Regions from separate parts of the Marinobacter sp. THAF197a genome, predicted to be linked through region 1. Evidence: predicted binding sites of a transcription regulator. Region 1 holds the regulator's gene; each other region holds the start of a gene.

Region 1 (4,181 bases):
TTTCCGCAGAGTGACAGCAGTTGACCAGCGCTTCGAGCTGCAGGAACCCGGCACCGCCCTTGACCGTGTGGAAACCACGGAAGATGGCGTTGAGCAGGTTGCTGTCATCCGGATGCTGCTCAAGATCTACCAGCTGCTCGGACAGCTTTTCGAGAATCTCGCCGGCCTCAACCAGGAAGTCCTGCAGGATCTCTTCGTCGGCATCAAACGCCATGCGTCACCCTCTATAATCGTTCAGAAACCGAGACTGGATAACAGGTCATCAACGTCGTCCTGCCCCGAAACTACATCATCACGCTCCTCAGCCTTGATCTGAGGCCCTACCCCTTTTTCGGCCGATTCTTCTTTTTCTTCAATCTGGTGCACGGTGCCGGTGAGCTGGTCCACGTGGCTGGCCATCACCACCAGGCCAAGCAGGTTCTCTTCGACTTCTTTCACAAGGGCCGTGACTTTCTGGATAACCTGCCCGGTAAGATCCTGGAAGTCCTGGGCCAGAAGGATTTCAGACAGATTGCTGTACAGGGTATCGGAATCTGTGGCCAGGCCCGCAAAGAAGCGATCAATGCGGCCGTACAGTTCCCGGAATTCTGCCGGCTCCATTTCCCGACGGCGCAACCGCTGCCATTCGTCTCGCAGGGCGGTCGCTTCGTCGCGCATGGTGTGCGCCACCGGCATGCTTTCTTCGACCAGGTCCATGGTGCGATTGGCCGCCTGGCTGGTCATCTGGACAACGTAGGCCAGCCGATCCGAGGCATCGGACATCTTGGACAAGGCTTCTTTCTGCTCGGCACTGCGGGCGTCTATCTGAAAATTCCGGATAGCCTCGTGCAGGCTCCGGGTCAACCGCCCCACTTCCCGATAGAGGCTCTGGTCGCGAACTTCACTTAGCTCGTTGATCACCGACATTGCCCGGGCGTAGTTACCGGAACTGATACATTCGGCCAACTCCGAACTCTGCTGCTGGAGCTTTTCGGTTACCTCCGGGTCGAGGCCCTGATGGTTCTCGTTCTTGTCAGTCATGACAGCCATCCGACCTCTGGTTACTGGATTCGCTCGAAGATCTTCTCAATCTTTTCCTTGAGAACGGCAGCGGTAAAGGGTTTGACGACGTACCCGTTAACGCCGGCCTGGGCCGCCGCCACAATCTGGTCACGCTTGGCCTCCGCAGTTACCATCAGCACCGGCAGGTTCTTCAGGTTCTCGTCTGCCCGCACCGCCTTGAGCAGATCAAAACCCGACATGCCTGGCATGTTCCAGTCGGTCACCAGGAAGTCGTACTTGCCGCTCCTGAGCATGGGCAAGGCAGTGTTGCCATCGTCCGCTTCATCCGTATTGGTGAAGCCAAGATCGCGCAGCAGATTCTTGATGATTCGCCGCATTGTGGAAAAGTCATCCACAATGAGAATTTTCATGTTTTTGTCCAATGGGACCTCCAGTCAGTAACACCCGGATTTCATTAAGCCTTTTGAAAGTCTAGCAGGCCGCTGCTTTAACCGCTTATTGTGTGTTGTTTGGCCGCGTTGTAAAGCGCCGGTTACCAAAATCTACACAGTTACGCGCCGCGCGGTCAGCGCCGGCCCGGTTTATTCTGGCTCGTCTTCCCGCCAATCGGACAACCGTCCCCTGAGACGAAGGGCCGCCTGGCTATGAATCTGGCTGACCCGGCTCTCGCTGACGCCAAGCACCGCGCCAATTTCCTTCAGGTTGAGCTCTTCCTGGTAGTAGAGGCTCAACACCAGCTTTTCTCGCTCAGGAAGCTCCTCAATTGCCTCTGCCAGGCTTTTCTGGAATGCATTTGATGCAATGCCATCCAGGGGATTATCGCTGGCCTCTGTTTCTTCTATCGGCAGCTCCCCGGATTCATTGAGCTCATCAAGGCTAAAAAGTCGGCCACTGTTGGCGTCTGCCAGGGAGGCATGATATTCCGACAGGTCAATGCCCAGCTCTTCGGCAACATCAACATCCTGGGCCTCGCGCCCGGTGCGGTCTTCAACCGTCTTGATGGCTGCCGCGATACGGCGGGCATTGCGGTGAACGGAGCGGGGAACCCAGTCGCCCTTGCGGATTTCATCCACCATGGCACCGCGGATACGAATACCTGCGTAGGTTTCAAAGGTGGCACCCTTGCCGGTGGAATAGCGTTGCGCAGCTTCCAGCAGGCCGATCATGCCCGCCTGCATAAGATCTTCAAGCTGAACCGAGGCCGGCAAACGGGCCATCAAGTGTAGGGCGATTTTCTTGACCAGCGGCGCATGCTCCTCAATCAGCTGAGAGGGACCTTTTGCGCCAGCCTGATGGTAGATTCCCAGGTTTTTCGCCAATGTCATGTATCCGGTTTTCTTATAGGACTGGATTCAGATCAGACTTCGACGAGCCGCTCCACGAAAAACTCCAGATGCCCTCTTGGCGATGATGGCAGCGGCCAGCTGTCCACTTTCTCTGCCAGGGCACGGATCGCCAGCGACGCCTTGGCCCGTGGATAGGCATCCAGAACGGCCCGCTGCCGCTGAACGGCTTTTTTGACGGCTTCGTCGTAAGGCACGATACCTACATATTGTAGTGCTACATCAAGGAAACGCTCGGTGACACGGGTCAGTTTTTCATACAGATGCCGACCTTCCTGCTCATTTCGCACCTGATTCGCCAGAATACGGAAACGGTTGGTACCGTAGTCGCGATTCATCAGCTTGATCAGGGCATAGGCGTCGGTAATCGAGGTAGGCTCATCGCACACCACCAGCAGCAATTCCTGGGAGGCCCGCAGGAAACTGACGACGGACTCGGAAATACCGGCTGCGGTGTCAACAATCAGCACATCAATCTGGTCACCCAGCTCGCTGAAGGCGTTGATCAGCCCCGCATGTTCCATCGGGCTCAACTGGGTCATACGCTGGGTGCCGGACGATGCGGGAACAATCTTGATACCACCCGGGCCGTTGACCAGAACGTCCTTGAGGTCGCACTCGCCACTGAGCACATCCTGCAGATTGCGATTGGCGGTAATGCCCAACAGCACGTCGATATTGGCAAGGCCAAGGTCCGCATCCAGCAACACCACCCGCCGGCCTTTCTGGGCCAGCGCGATACCGAGGTTGACGGACACATTACTCTTGCCGACACCGCCCTTGCCGCCGGTAACCGCAATCACCTGAACCGGATGTGGTCTGCTCATACTGTTATCAGTCTCTTACTGCGTTCTTGTGTGGGCACAAACGGCAGCGCACCGGCTGTACCACCGGGCCTCAGGCCCCTTCTGCAACGGCCTGGCCGTGCTGCATTGTTTTCAGGCGTTCTACGCCCAACCGCACCAGAGGAATGGCCTCGGCCCAGTGCAGGTCTTCGGGAATCTTCTGGCCATCGGTATACCACGCCACTGGCAGGCCGGTTTCCATGACAAAGCCCAAAGACTCACCCAGTGTCAGCGCTTCGTCAATCTTGGTCATGACGCAGCCTGCAAGGTTTGCCATCTTATAGCAATGCCACACGGATTTCATGATGCGCGGCTGGCTGGTGGCAGACACGACCAGATGGGTACGGATATTGTGATCGCTCCGGGCCAACTCCGCCAGCTGTTCCTGATAACCGCGATCCGAGCTGGTCAGCCCGGCGGTATCAATCAGAACCAGGTGCCGATCTGACAATTCGTCCAGAATGTCATCCAGGGAATGACTCTCGTCCACAACCCGGACCGGCACATTGAGAATACGGCCAAACACGAATAGCTGTTCATGGGCTGCCACCCGGTAGCGATCGGTGGTGACCAACGCCAGGGAATCCGGCCCATGCTCCAGTACATATTGGGCTGCCAGCTTGCCAATGGTGGTGGTCTTCCCAGACCCGGTTGGCCCCACCAGCGCATAGACGCCGCCGGCCTCAAGCCAGTCTTCCCGAGCGGTACGTACGCCGGTGGCCAGCATCTTCAGGGATTGCTTCCAACCGTCTTCCAACCTGCCGGCACGATGCTGACGGGACAGAGAGGTTGCCAGCTCCGCGCCCAGACCAAATTCCTGCAGCCGCTCGGCAAGCCTCTGCTGAACTGCATTGGATGCCGCGACTGCAGGCTTCTCGGGTACCGAGGTACGGCCGCTGACCATCTCTCTCAGGGAGTTGATTTCCGCTCTCATGCTCGCCAACTCATCCGAGTAGCCCGCCGCTGGCCGGCCACCTGCATTGCCCACCGA
Region 2 (4,181 bases), 1.1 Mb from region 1:
AGCCGCCCAGCTCTTTCCAGCGGTTCACAATGCCGCAGAACAGGTCTGCGGTTTTTTCTGCATCGTAGGCTGCGGAGTGGGCTTCCTTGTTACTGAAAGGGATGCCCGCCAGTTTACAAGCCTGTGCCAGCACCGTATGGCCATAGGCCAGGCCAGCCAGAGTTGCTGTATCAAAGGTGGAGAAGGGGTGGAACGGGTTGCGTTTGATGTCGGCCCGCAAGGCAGCCGCAAATACAAAGTTGTGGTCAAAGGTGGCGTTGTGGCCGACCAGTACCGCGCGCTTGCAGTCGTGGGCTTTCACCGCTTTTCGGATCGGGGAGAAGATTTCGCTCAGGCCTTCCCGCTCAGGAACTGCCTCACGTTCCGGGTTCCAGGGGTCGATGCCGGTGAAGTCCAGGGCAGACTGCTCCAGGTTGGCGCCTTCGAAGGGGTCAATCTGCTGTACGTGGGTTTCCCCCCGGCGCAGCAAGCCATCGTCGTCCATGGTCAGTATGACGGCGGCAATTTCCAGCAGGGCGTCCCGCTCCGGATTGAAACCGGCGGTTTCAACATCGACAACCACAGGCAGGAAGCCACGGAAGCGTTGGGACATAGGATGTGGCGGCTTGTTTTCTTCTGACACTCGAACTCCGATGTTCGTGTTATGAATGAATGATGAGTTACGCCATGCGCCAGTGAACGGTTTCACCGGCCTTCAAGGGTACGATGTTACCGTCGGCCAACGGCAGTTGCTCTGGCATGGTCCAGGGCTCACGTACCAGGGTAATGGTGTCGGTGTTTCGTGGCAGGCCGTAAAAGTCGGCGCCGTTGAAACTGGCAAAGGCTTCCAGTTTGTCGAGAATGCCGAGTTCCTCAAAGACGTCTGCGTACAGGCCAATGGCGCCGTAGGCAGAATAGCAACCGGCGCAGCCGCAGGCGGCTTCCTTTTTGTCGCGGGCGTGGGGTGCGGAATCTGTGCCCAGGAAGAAGCGAGGATCGCCGCTGGCAACCGCTTCGCGCAGCGCCAGCTGATGCTTGTTCCGTTTCAGGATCGGCAGGCAATACAGATGAGGGCGGATACCTCCCACCAGCATATGGTTCCGGTTGTACATCAGGTGCTGTGGCGTCACGGTGGCGGCCAGGTTGCCGCCGGTATGGGCGCGCACAAACTCGGCGGAATCCGCCGTGGTGATGTGCTCCAGCACCACTTTCAGGGTTGGGAAGGCCTCGATGGTTGGGCTCAGGACCCGATCAAGAAACACTTTTTCCCGGTCGAAGATATCAATGTCGGCGTCCGTCACTTCGCCGTGAACCAGAAGCAGCATGCCGCACTCAGCCATGGCTTCAAGAACCGGGTAAATATTGCGGATATCGGTAACACCGGACTCGGAATTGGTGGTGGCGCCCGCGGGGTAGAGTTTGGCAGCGACAACGCCGGCGGCCTTGGCTTCCCGAATGGTTTCGGGGGTCATACTTTCGGTCAGGTACAGCGTCATCAGCGGTTCAAAGCCGGTGCCGCCCGCAGCTGCCCGGATACGCTCACGATAAGCCATGGCTGCGGCCGCATCGGTTACCGGTGGCACCAGATTCGGCATGATGATCGCCCGGCCAAAGCAGGCGGCGGTGGCCGGCACCACGCTGTTCAGTACAGCACCGTCGCGCACGTGCAGGTGCCAGTCGTCGGGGCGGGTGATGGTGAGTGTTCTGGTCATGATGGTATCCGCAAAGCAGCCAAAAAATTTTGCGGATTATATCAGAAGGCGGATGGGAATGTTTTTGCTAATCCAGCCCCTTTGTGGCTCAAGTAATCATTTTGAACGCCGTTAAACAGTCATGTTGGAAACAGACCCGGTTTTCGAGGCGCTCTCACAATGACTTATTCGCTTCGCCATTTACTTCATCAAAAGCTGACAGCTGCAGGCGTGTCGGCTTTGCTTGCTGTGGCAGCTACGCCTGTTTTGGCGACAAGCTACGGTGCCGGCATTGAGAACAGCCAGTGGTACCTGTCGGAATCTGTGTTTGAGTGTTCCCTGGTACACGAGGTACCGGGATACGGCAGGGCGGTTTTCCGCCATCGGGCCGGCGAAGCGTTGAGTTTCTATCTGGAATCCGAGATCCCGGTGATGCGCCCCGGTCGCGGCCAGCTAGTGGTGGAAGCGCCAGCCTGGCGTCCTGGCGTGGCGCCCCGGGCCATCGGCTCGGTAACGGTCTCTGACCAGCCCAGGGCGGTCACGGTCAGCAGTCGTGAGGCAACGCTGATGACTCAGGGCTTGTTGCAGGGGATGCGCCCGACCGTCACACGAGCTGCCCGTTATGATGACCGGCCCGTGCGGGTCCAACTTTCCAACGTTAATTTCTCAGGCCCGTACTCGGGCTACCGGGAGTGCGTATCCAGCCTGCTGCCGGTGAACTACGACCAGATTCGTCGTTCCCGAGTGCCGTTTGTCAGCGGCAGTACCAGCCTGTCTGATACCGACAGGCAGCTGCTGGATAACATCGTGACCTACGTAATGGCGGATTCCACCGTTGAGCGGATATTTGTGGACGGCCATTCAGACAGTGTTGGCAGCCGCATCGATAACCGGGCGCTGTCCGAAGAGCGGGCGAATGTGGTGGCGGACTATCTGCGATCCCGCGGTATCGATGATGACCTTCTGATTGTGCGTGGGCACGGTGACCAGTTCCCGGTTTCCCGCCGGCACGCGGATAATCGCCGTACCACTATTCGCTTGCAACGGCAGGGCGAGCGCCCCGAGTTACAGCAGGCGAACGGCCCGGGTATGGATTTCTCAGGCTGAATGGAGCGGGACTTCTCAGTAAACCGTGCTGAGCAGGTCCAGGTGGGCGGTGACGCTTTCGGCCAGCGCTTTCAGGTGATATCCCCCCTCCAGAGTTGACACAATCCGGTCGTTTGCGTGGTCATGGGCCACGCTGATCAGCATTTCCGTCAACCAGCGATAGTCGTCCACTTCCAGATTCAGTTCTGCCATCGGGTCGAGTTTATGGCCGTCAAAACCGGCGGAAATCAGTACCAGCTGCGGGCGGAAATCCTGCAATTTCTTAAGCCACGCTGCTTCCACCGCTTTACGGTAGTCCAGAGCCGAGCAGTTGGCCTCGATCGGCGCATTGATAATGTTGTCCGCCTGGCGATGCACATGGGAGTGTGGATAGAAAGGGTGCTGGAAGCTGGAGCACATCAGGATGCGTTCGTCTCCGCTAACGATGTCCACGGTGCCGTTGCCCTGATGCACATCGAAATCAACGATCGCAACCCGTTCCAGGTGGTGGAAGGTGAGGGCGCGCATGGCTGCCAGTGCCACGTTGTTATAGAAGCAGAACCCCATGGATTTGGAGCGCTCGGCATGGTGCCCGGGTGGGCGGGCGCAGACAAACGCGTTGGTCACCTGACTACTCATTACCATATCGACCGCCTGGATATTGCCGCCGGCGGCCAGTCGGGCGGCGCGCAGGGTATCCGGCATCATGGCGGTGTCCGGATCGGTAAACACCCGGCCCCGGGTAGGCTGCATCATATCTAGCTGTTGAAGGTAAGTCTCGGGGTGCACCGTTAACAGCTGGTCACGGGTAATTTCTTCCGGTCGAACCCAGTCCAGATCCCGTTCCAGGTGAGTGTCTGCCAGATACGCGAGGATGGTGGAGATTCGCTCAGGGCATTCCGGGTGCTCCGGGCCCATATTGTGCTTCATGCAGTCATCGTGGGAGAAAAATGCCGTGGTCATACGTCTAGCCTGAACCCGAATATGCTTATTTTTCAGGCCATGTTATCAGGGAAAACCGAAGTTTGTCGTATTTCTTTGGTCTAATGGTTGTGATACCGGATTTACATCAGGAAATACCCATCTAAGATAAGTTATACATTGATAAGTATCCTGTTTTATTGAGATTCTTATCCATATCTTCGTCGCCCATGGTCAGGGAGAGTCACCTTGAGTACCCGCTATCTGGAAAGCCTGTTCAATCCTGAATCCATTGCTGTGATTGGTGCTTCCGAACGGGCCGAGAACCTCGGTGGTATGGTACTCCGGAACCTGCTGGGTGGCGGCTATCCAGGCCGCCTGGTGGTGGTCAACCAGACCGACTACGACAACGTGCACGGGGTTCCTTGCGTCAAGAAGGTCTCGAAACTGGATTTTAGCCCGGATCTGGCCATTATCTGTACGCCACCGGATACTGTGCCGAAA
Region 3 (4,181 bases), 1.2 Mb from region 1:
GGGCGGCGACCTGGATCGCATTCGGGCGGCGGTGGAAGCCGAGGGCGTCACTTTGGAGAAGATCCTGCTTACCCACGCCCACATCGACCACGCCGGCGGTACAGCGGAGCTGGCCAAGTCGGCCGGGTTGCCGATTGAGGGGCCCCATAAGGACGACAACTTCTGGATTCAGGGCCTGGCCATGCAGGCGCAAATGTTCGGGTTCCCGGCGCCGGAAGTGTTCACGCCTGATCGCTGGCTGGAAGACGGCGACACGGTAACGGTGGGTAATGAAACCCTGGAAGTACTGCATACCCCAGGCCACACCCCTGGCCATGTGGTGTTCTTCCATCGCGGCTCAAGACTGGCCCAGGTGGGTGACGTGCTGTTCAATGGCTCTATCGGCCGAACGGATTTCCCGAAAGGCGACTACAACACCCTGATTCATTCCATCCGGGAAAAGCTGTTCCCCCTGGGGGATGACGTGAACTTCATCTGCGGCCACGGCCCCATGTCCACCTTCGGCCAGGAACGAGCCACTAATCCGTTTGTATCCGATCACCGGGGCTGAGCGCCCCGGTGCCCGCGGCCGGAATCATTGTTGCGACAACCGGAACTGCTCGATGGTCTTACGCAGGGTTTCGGCCATGGCCAGGAGGTCACCGGCAATGCGGGCGGTTTCCTGGGCGTCGCTGGAGGTCTGCTCCGCCGAACGGCTGATTTCAATCACGTTGTGATTGATGGATTCCGACACATCGCTCTGCTCGTTGGCCGCACTTTCCATTTCTTCATTCAGGCCGGTGATTTCGCGCACCGCCGCAGCGATGGTCTGCAATTCCGTTTCCACTTTCAGAATTGATTCCACCTGATGCTGGGCCAGTTCGGAGGCATGGCGCATGGTGCCCACGCAATCCACCACCTCTTTCTTCAGGCCGTCAATGGTGTGGCGAATCTCCTCTGTGGACGCCTGGGTACGCGACGCCAGTGCACGCACTTCATCAGCTACCACCGCAAATCCACGGCCCTGTTCACCGGCACGGGCGGCTTCGATGGCGGCGTTCAGGGCCAGCAGGTTGGTTTGGTCTGCAATCTCGGAAATCAACTCCAGCCGGGTTGCCATCTCGGTGGTACGCTGGTCCAGTTGCTCGATTCGGTGAGCACCGTTCTGCACCTCGGTATTGAGGGTTTCGATACCTGTCACGGCGTTGTGGGCCAGCTGTTCACCGGTCTCCGCTGCCTTTGCTGTGTCTGCAGATTTGCGAGCAGTATTGACCGCGTTCTCCCGCACCTGCACCGCAGACGCCGCCATTTCCGTGGTGGCACTGGCCACCTGGTCGGTGTTGTCCCGTTGAGCGAGAACCTCGCGTTCCGTGGTTTCCGCCTTGCCGGCAATGGTCCGTGCCGCTGATTCAACCTGGGCAGCATTGTCCATGACCGTATTCATGCTTTCCCGAATCTTCGCCACCATTCGGTTAAAGGCCCTGGACAGTGAACCGATTTCATCGTTGCGTGTAACCTCCAGTTCAATGGAGAGGTCTGAGTTCCTGGAGATTTCATCCATCCGGTCATGGAGCCTGCGCAACCGGGAGAACACCAGCCGCCCCAGAACCAGCGCGGTCAGGAAGAAAATCACCACAAAAATGACCACCTGAACACCACCACCCACCAGCAACTGCTGCTGCAGGCGGGCGTCGCTTTGGGCCAGGGAATAATCCACCCGGATGGCACCGAGAATCTCGCCCTCCTGGGCCTGATGGCAGCCAAGGCAATTCACCCCCTGATAGTCTGCCTGGGCAATAACCGGCTCAATCAGGGTATAAACCCGGCCCTGGTCATTTGCCGAGTAAAGCTCCACCCGCTCGCCACGCAGTGCCCGCATATCCTCAGGTTCGCGACGCCGCTCCTCCGCATTACCCGCGCCGTACATCGCGTTCAACTGATCACTGCGCACCACCCGGATGTCCAGAACATCCTCGGATGCCTTGGCCCGATCACGCAGTACATCCCGATTGTTGATGGTGCCTGTCACCATCATGGTGTTGAGCCCGTCAAAGTAGGATTTTGCCAGCCCGTCTACATATTTGTGGCTGAACTCCTCAAGATGCGCGCGCTGCGACTGGGCGCTGTAAACAACGGTGAACGCAAGAATGATGGAAAACGCCACGGCCAGAGCCGACAGCAGCAAAAAGCGGATCGAGTGTTGTTTTTTCATGGTACCCCGGCAGCGGAAGATCAACTGAACAACCATCTGTTATGACGGCAGTTTCGGGCATAACTTTATAGACATACATCAATTTTTATATGACCCAGATCAGCCCGATGCCATCCCTATGACACTCGTTGCAAAGTTTTACATTTCCACGCAAGTACAGACTGCGAAACCTCAAGAACAACCTGGCCCAAAACCTGCTTATTACTCACAAACACACCCCATAATCGAATTTCCGGCAGTTATTTACCGCCGAGGAGGAAATGCACCATGTCTTTGCTGACATCCCTGATACAAGCCAGCACACGCTTTCAGCAAGCCATGGACAGCCGCCAGGCACCCGCAGCCAAGCCCGATGGCGAGAAACCCGCTGCCACGAAGCAACCCGAAGCCGCCGGTAACCCGGGTGATGACCGCTTTACCCCGTCCGGGCAGTCAGAACTGGACCCCGGCAGCCTGAAAGCTCGCAAACTCCCACTCGGCCAGTACAAACAGACCGTTGCGCAGGATCTCTCCTTTGTTCGTGAAACCCTCCGGCACAAACTTGCCGAGTACAACCTGCACCCGGCAACGGCCCTGAGCGTGGGAAAAGGCGAGAACGGCGATGCGGTAGTTGAGGGGAAGCTGCCAGAAGAGCTTCGCGAAAGAATTGAGATGGACCTGAACAACAACCGGGGCTTCCGGGAAGCCTTCAGTCGGCTGAGCGTCAGCGAACCGACACTACACTTTATGGATAACGCCCTGAAGCTCAATCAGGCCTACGGCGTGAACAACTCCCTGCTGGATTCACTGCTCAGCGACAACCAGCAGTTCAACGGATTACAGGATGTCATCCACCGTTACGACAGCCTGAAACGCAATGCCAACAGCGGCCAACCCGACTTTGGTAACAGCGCACAACGCTACGCCTTCAACCTGAACACCCGGGCCTGATACCCGGGTGGCATGGGTCTTTGACCGTTAAACCTGAAACGGAGCGGGATCACCTTTACCCACCCGCGTAACCTCCGGGGCATCCCCGAGGAAGTTCACCACGGTAGTCGCTTCCATACCGCAGAACCCGCCATCAATGATCAAATCCAGCTCGTGTTCCAGAACATCCCGGATTTCATAGGGATCGGTCATCGGCTCAGTTTCATCGGGCAGAATCAGGGTACTGCTCATGATCGGCTCGCCCAACTCGCCCAGCAGCTCCCGCACAATCTCGTTATCCGGCACCCGCACGCCAATAGACCGACGCTTGGGATGCAACAACCGGCGCGGCACCTCACTGGTGGCTGGCAGAATGAACGTATACGGCCCCGGTGTGAACGTCTTCAGCAAACGGTACTGCGTGTTATCCACCTTGGCGTACACACCAATATCCGACAAATCCCGGCACACAAGCGTAAAGTTATGCTTGTCATCCAGCTTCCGGATACGCTTGATACGATCCGCTGCCTGCTTGTCACCCAGGTGACAACCCAGCGCATACCCGGAATCCGTGGGATACACAATCACCCCACCCTTGCGAAGAATATCAACCGCCTGGTTGATCAACCGCTTCTGCGGATTCTCAGGATGGATCTGGAAAAACTGACTCATGAATTCACTCCCTGTCCCAATTTCGCAGCCATGGCGTCATCGCCCTTCGACCCACCCATACAACCAGGCGAATCCGGCGCCGCCTGACCACTGGCCGCCCACTCCTCCGGCGTATACAAATGCAACGCCAAAGCATGCACAGGCCCCGCCAGCTCTTCCGCCAACACTTTATAAATGGCCTGATGCCGCTTAACTTTCATCTGACCGGCAAAATCCGGCGACACCAGTGTCACCTTGAAATGGGTTTCCGAATTCGGCGGCACCGAATGCATATGGCTCTCGTTCTCCACCGCCAACAGCTGCGCGGCAAAACCGTCTCTAAGTTTTGCTTCAATTGCGTTCTGAACTTTCATAACTACTCCACAACCGTCCGTTCAAGTCACCGCAATCACCGCGGCGACCAGCACTG
Region 4 (4,181 bases), 1.3 Mb from region 1:
GTTTCAGGTCCGGGCTGTTCAGGTTAACGTCATTCATAGCTTTACCTCGCTATCCTTCAACGGCGGAAGGCCGGAACCCGAGGGTTCCGGCCGTTACCGCTATGCCCCTTACTGCAGGAGGGACAGAACCTGCTGCGGACGGGCGTTCGCCTGAGCCAGGACGGAGATACCGGCCTGCTGCAGTACCTGGGATTTAGCCAGGTTGGCGGTTTCCGCCGCGAAGTCAGCGTCCAGGATACGGCTGTTGGATGCGCTGAGGTTCTCTACAGACGTTGCCAAGTTCGCAATCGTGGACTCGAAGCGGTTTTGGATCGCACCGAGTTCGCCGCGCAGGCTGTTGACGGAGGTCAGAGCTGCGTCAACCCGAGCAATTGCCTCGTTTGCACCCGGGACGTTACTGATATCGATATCCCGGATGAATCCCTCAGCATTGAATGAGTTTTCACCACCTACCGATGCAACATCAGCACCCGCGACCGTAACGCTGTTTTCAGCGGTAAAGCTAACGGTACCAGCAAAGGTTGTCTCGGCAGTGAAGCCAGCCGAGGCCGCATCGTTCAGGCCTACTGCGGCCAGATCAGGATCAGTGGCGGCGCCGGTCGAACCGGATGCTTCCTGCAGGGTAAAGTTTTCGCCGCTAGCCTGCTGAATGACCAAGTTACCACCGTCAAGCGAAGCAGAAATACCAACAGATCCAAGGATCGAATTGCTGTTAATTTCGTCTCTGACCATTGCCGCAGTGATAGTTGTCGAGCCGTCCGCTGCTGGGCTGGCAAAGGCGAGCTCCACCGACTCACCACCAGCGCCAATTGTGATGCTATAACTCTGCGTATCAACACCACTATTCGCTGTAGTAAGCGTTACGTCGCCTGCCCAATCAATTGTCTGGGAGTTTTCGGCTGTCACACTTGACACCCCGTCGACGGACGACCGAATAGCATCAGCAATACTCGCGGCACTGCTATCCTCACCTATCTCAAGGGTTTGAATCTCGCCTGCACCAACACGCAGAGTAAAGTTCTGGTTGTCAGCCAGGGCTTCACCATCAATGTTCAATTCCGCCTGAGCGATGGAACCGATCTGGGAAGCCCGGGTACCTTGGGTAAGGTTAATACCGATGGTTTCCCCAGCATTAGCGCCTACTTGGAAGTCTTGCTGTCCAAAAGAGCCGTCGAGCACACGCAACCCGTTGAACGCAGTCTGGGACGAGATACGGTCGATTTCTTCAAGGCGCTGCTGAACCTCATCGTTCAAGGCAGCTCTGTCTGAATCACTATTAGTAGCGTTAGCAGACTGGACCGCTAGTTCCCGAATCCGCTGCAAGTTGTTAGTAATCTCGTTCAAGGCGCCCTCAGCCGTTTGCGCCAGGGAAATGCCGTCATTGGCATTACGAGTAGCCACGTTCAGACCAGAGATCTGAGACTGGAAACGAGTAGAAATCGCCAGGCCAGCCGCATCATCTTTCGCAGAGTTAATACGCAGACCAGAAGACAAACGCTGCAGAGCCTGGTCGTTCATGCCCTGAGACTTGCTCAGCTGGTTCTGGGCGTTCAGTGAAGCGACGTTAGTGTTAATACCGAGAGCCATATTGCTTCTCCTTCGACAGATGTCGTTATTTCATGGAAAAGGTCTGGCGCCCGGTTCTCAGTTGGGAGCGCCGCCCTGTTACTCCACTTAACGGCACCCTACCCGGTTGCTTTAGAAAAAATTTCAACGATTTTGTAAAGGAATGTAAAAAATCGAATTCGACAGCTGCCACCAGCTAACCGTCACTTGAAAATCACACTCTCGCTCGGAATTTGAGGACCGCTTTCTTGCCCCAACCAGTACTTATGCCCTGGGGGTACCGGCCCACTGCCAGGCTCTGGACATAGAAGACGCTTCAATTGCTTCGCTTCCTCGCGATCACCTACTTCGGTTAATCTGGCAACAAGCTTCTGATGAGATACCTCCACAAGTAGCACACGCTCAACCAACGACAAAAAGGCGTTAAGGTATAAACGCAAAGCCTTCGAATTTCGGTTACTGCCATATTTTTTCTTGGTGTCGGGCAAGTCAAACTCAGGCTGAACGCCCCGAGACACCTCGATTGCTGCAACCAGTGGGTCGAGCAAAGCACTGCGATAGCCCTGCCTCGATTGTTGTTTTTCCTCTCCGTAGACTCCCCTCATTACGTTAGGGAAATAGAGCCGTCCCTGATCAACGAGAATCGAAAGAGAAAGAACCAGCTCCCTCGATCTTTCAATCGCTTCTTGGTGACTCGAATGTTCAAAATGGGCATGCATGCGATTCATCACGTCGACAACCTCTGTGGCCCACTTCTCGACACTCTGATTCAGGCGCCCCCTATCTGCGTCCACCGCCAGCCGATAATTCCTCTGCTGCCAGCGATGACTGATAAACCACCCACAGACAGCAGATATAAATGCTATTCCCGAACCGATTAGAACTTGAAGCACGTTATCTCCCTAGCAGCAATAGATCGCCTTATGGATTCAAGCCGCATATAGCTCTCTCTGAACAGCCAACACGGATTGCCGAAAACACGGATTTGTTAAAGAGGCCTTGGTGATCAGGTCAACGGGCCGATTGAAAAGTGCCTCCAACTCAAGTTTCAAATCAAAGAAAGCAGCGGCTGTTTGTCGAGCTGACAGGTCTGTTTCAAAAGACACAAGAAAATCCAAATCACTTTCCTCCCGGAAACGATCCGTTGTGGCCGAGCCAAAAACCGCAATGCGGCTGACATGATGACGCCTACAGAGTTCTGCAAGGTCGCCGGCGTGTTCTTTGAAGATATCTGGAATGGGGGTCTCTGCCATGATGCTCTACCCGGTCACGAGAACGCGTAGACTCTATCATAGCCCGATAACAGAGCCCCATGTACCTTTGGGGCCAGACCCCAGGACATTTGGTGGAGTGAAATGTACCAACGCAACTCCACAAAACCGGCAACCCTTTTCCCATCCCCCACGCCAACTTTCCGGCAGCGTACAATACCCTGCTCGAAACCTGATCTAAAAACCATCAATTAAAACAGCAATATAACGCCACTTTCTTAAAACTGGCACACCCTTCGCTTGGTATCCGGCAAAACGGCAATTTAACGAATTTCCGCCGGTAAGGGTTCCCCTCTCAGTGGGCACCAGGCTACCGGCACCTCTGAGCAGGAGAATAGATATGCCTCAGGTCATTAACACCAACATTGCGTCGCTGAATGCTCAGCGCAATCTGAATGCTTCGCAGGGCGATGCAAACGTGGCACTGCAACGGTTGTCTTCTGGCCTGCGGATTAACTCTGCCAAAGACGACGCCGCTGGCCTTGCCATTTCCGAGCGCTTCCAATCCCAGATCGCCGGCCTGAACCAGGCCCAGCGGAATGCCAACGACGGCATCTCCCTGGCGCAGACGGCGGAAGGCGCGATGGACGAGATTACCAATAACCTGCAGCGGATTCGGGAACTGGCGGTTCAGTCGGCTAATGCGACGAACAGTATTTCTGACCGACAGGCACTGAACCAGGAAGTGCAGCAGCGGATTGAGGAAATCAACCGGATTGCCAGCCAGACTTCCTTTAACGGGTTGAAGGTGCTGGATGGGACGTTTGGAACTCAAACTTTTCAAGTTGGCGCAAACACCGGCGAAACAATAGGAGTTAGCGGACTGGATTCGCGGGGTAGCCAGCTGGGTGCGACAGTTGGCAAAACAACGAACTTCAGCTCACAACTTGTCCCATTCCCTCCAGTAGAAACAAATGCCCTCGGTCTTGATTACGAGACAAACGTGAGCGGGGACCTAATTATCGACGGCACAACCGTCCCTATTGCTTACACTGGTGCCGTCGGAAATGACATTGAGGACCTGGCGGCAGAGATACAAGCACAACTCACTACGCCATTCCCGGGACTTACGGTGACCGGAGACACTGCGAACGATACCCTTATCTTCACAAACGAATCAGGGGAGACCGTGCAAGTCGCCATTGACCTAACTGACAACGACACGCCAGCTAGCACCTTCGCTCAGTCTTTTGAGTCTACGGGAGGATCACTCGCAGACTTTTTTACAGCGAATGAGGAGGCGTCCATCGACTTTACGGTAAATGGTATATCCTTCACGGCTGATAATGTCACCTCACTCAACGACGTTATTGGCGCCATCAACGCCCGCTCAAACGAAACGGG

The links. Region 1 encodes FliA, which starts transcription of late flagellar genes. Its sites were predicted from a motif close to CTAAAGTTTNNNNNNNNNNNGCCGNTAA; they were not measured.
Region 2: a site for FliA is predicted at 1,779-1,806, ahead of FIV08_RS11925 (flagellar protein MotY). Genes of this name have one in related genera too.
Region 3: a site for FliA is predicted at 2,233-2,260, ahead of FIV08_RS12270 (methyl-accepting chemotaxis protein). Genes of this name have one in related genera too.
Region 4: a site for FliA is predicted at 1,675-1,702, ahead of FIV08_RS12585 (flagellin). Genes of this name have one in related genera too.

What each region holds. Positions count from the first base shown of each region.
Region 1 is NZ_CP045324.1:1,450,066-1,454,246, reverse strand. It holds gene FIV08_RS06710 (chemotaxis protein CheA) at 1-214, opposite strand, end outside; gene FIV08_RS06705 (protein phosphatase CheZ) at 235-1,020, opposite strand; gene cheY (chemotaxis response regulator CheY) at 1,041-1,424, opposite strand; gene FIV08_RS06695 (RNA polymerase sigma factor FliA) at 1,584-2,327, opposite strand; gene FIV08_RS06690 (MinD/ParA family protein) at 2,360-3,172, opposite strand; gene flhF (flagellar biosynthesis protein FlhF) at 3,243-4,181, opposite strand, start outside.
Region 2 is NZ_CP045324.1:2,565,089-2,569,269, reverse strand. It holds gene rnt (ribonuclease T) at 1-622, opposite strand, end outside; gene pyrC (dihydroorotase) at 660-1,691, opposite strand; gene FIV08_RS11925 (flagellar protein MotY) at 1,851-2,777, shown strand; gene FIV08_RS11920 (histone deacetylase family protein) at 2,793-3,719, opposite strand; gene FIV08_RS11915 (GNAT family N-acetyltransferase) at 3,927-4,181, shown strand, end outside.
Region 3 is NZ_CP045324.1:2,633,182-2,637,362, forward strand. It holds gene FIV08_RS12265 (MBL fold metallo-hydrolase) at 1-550, shown strand, start outside; gene FIV08_RS12270 (methyl-accepting chemotaxis protein) at 575-2,191, opposite strand; gene FIV08_RS12275 (hypothetical protein) at 2,459-3,121, shown strand; gene FIV08_RS12280 (L-threonylcarbamoyladenylate synthase) at 3,149-3,772, opposite strand; gene FIV08_RS12285 (BolA family protein) at 3,769-4,125, opposite strand.
Region 4 is NZ_CP045324.1:2,708,465-2,712,645, forward strand. It holds gene FIV08_RS12580 (flagellar protein FlaG) at 1-37, opposite strand, end outside; gene FIV08_RS12585 (flagellin) at 109-1,587, opposite strand; gene FIV08_RS12590 (hypothetical protein) at 1,770-2,459, opposite strand; gene FIV08_RS12595 (nucleotidyltransferase family protein) at 2,496-2,819, opposite strand; gene FIV08_RS12600 (flagellin) at 3,178-4,181, shown strand, end outside.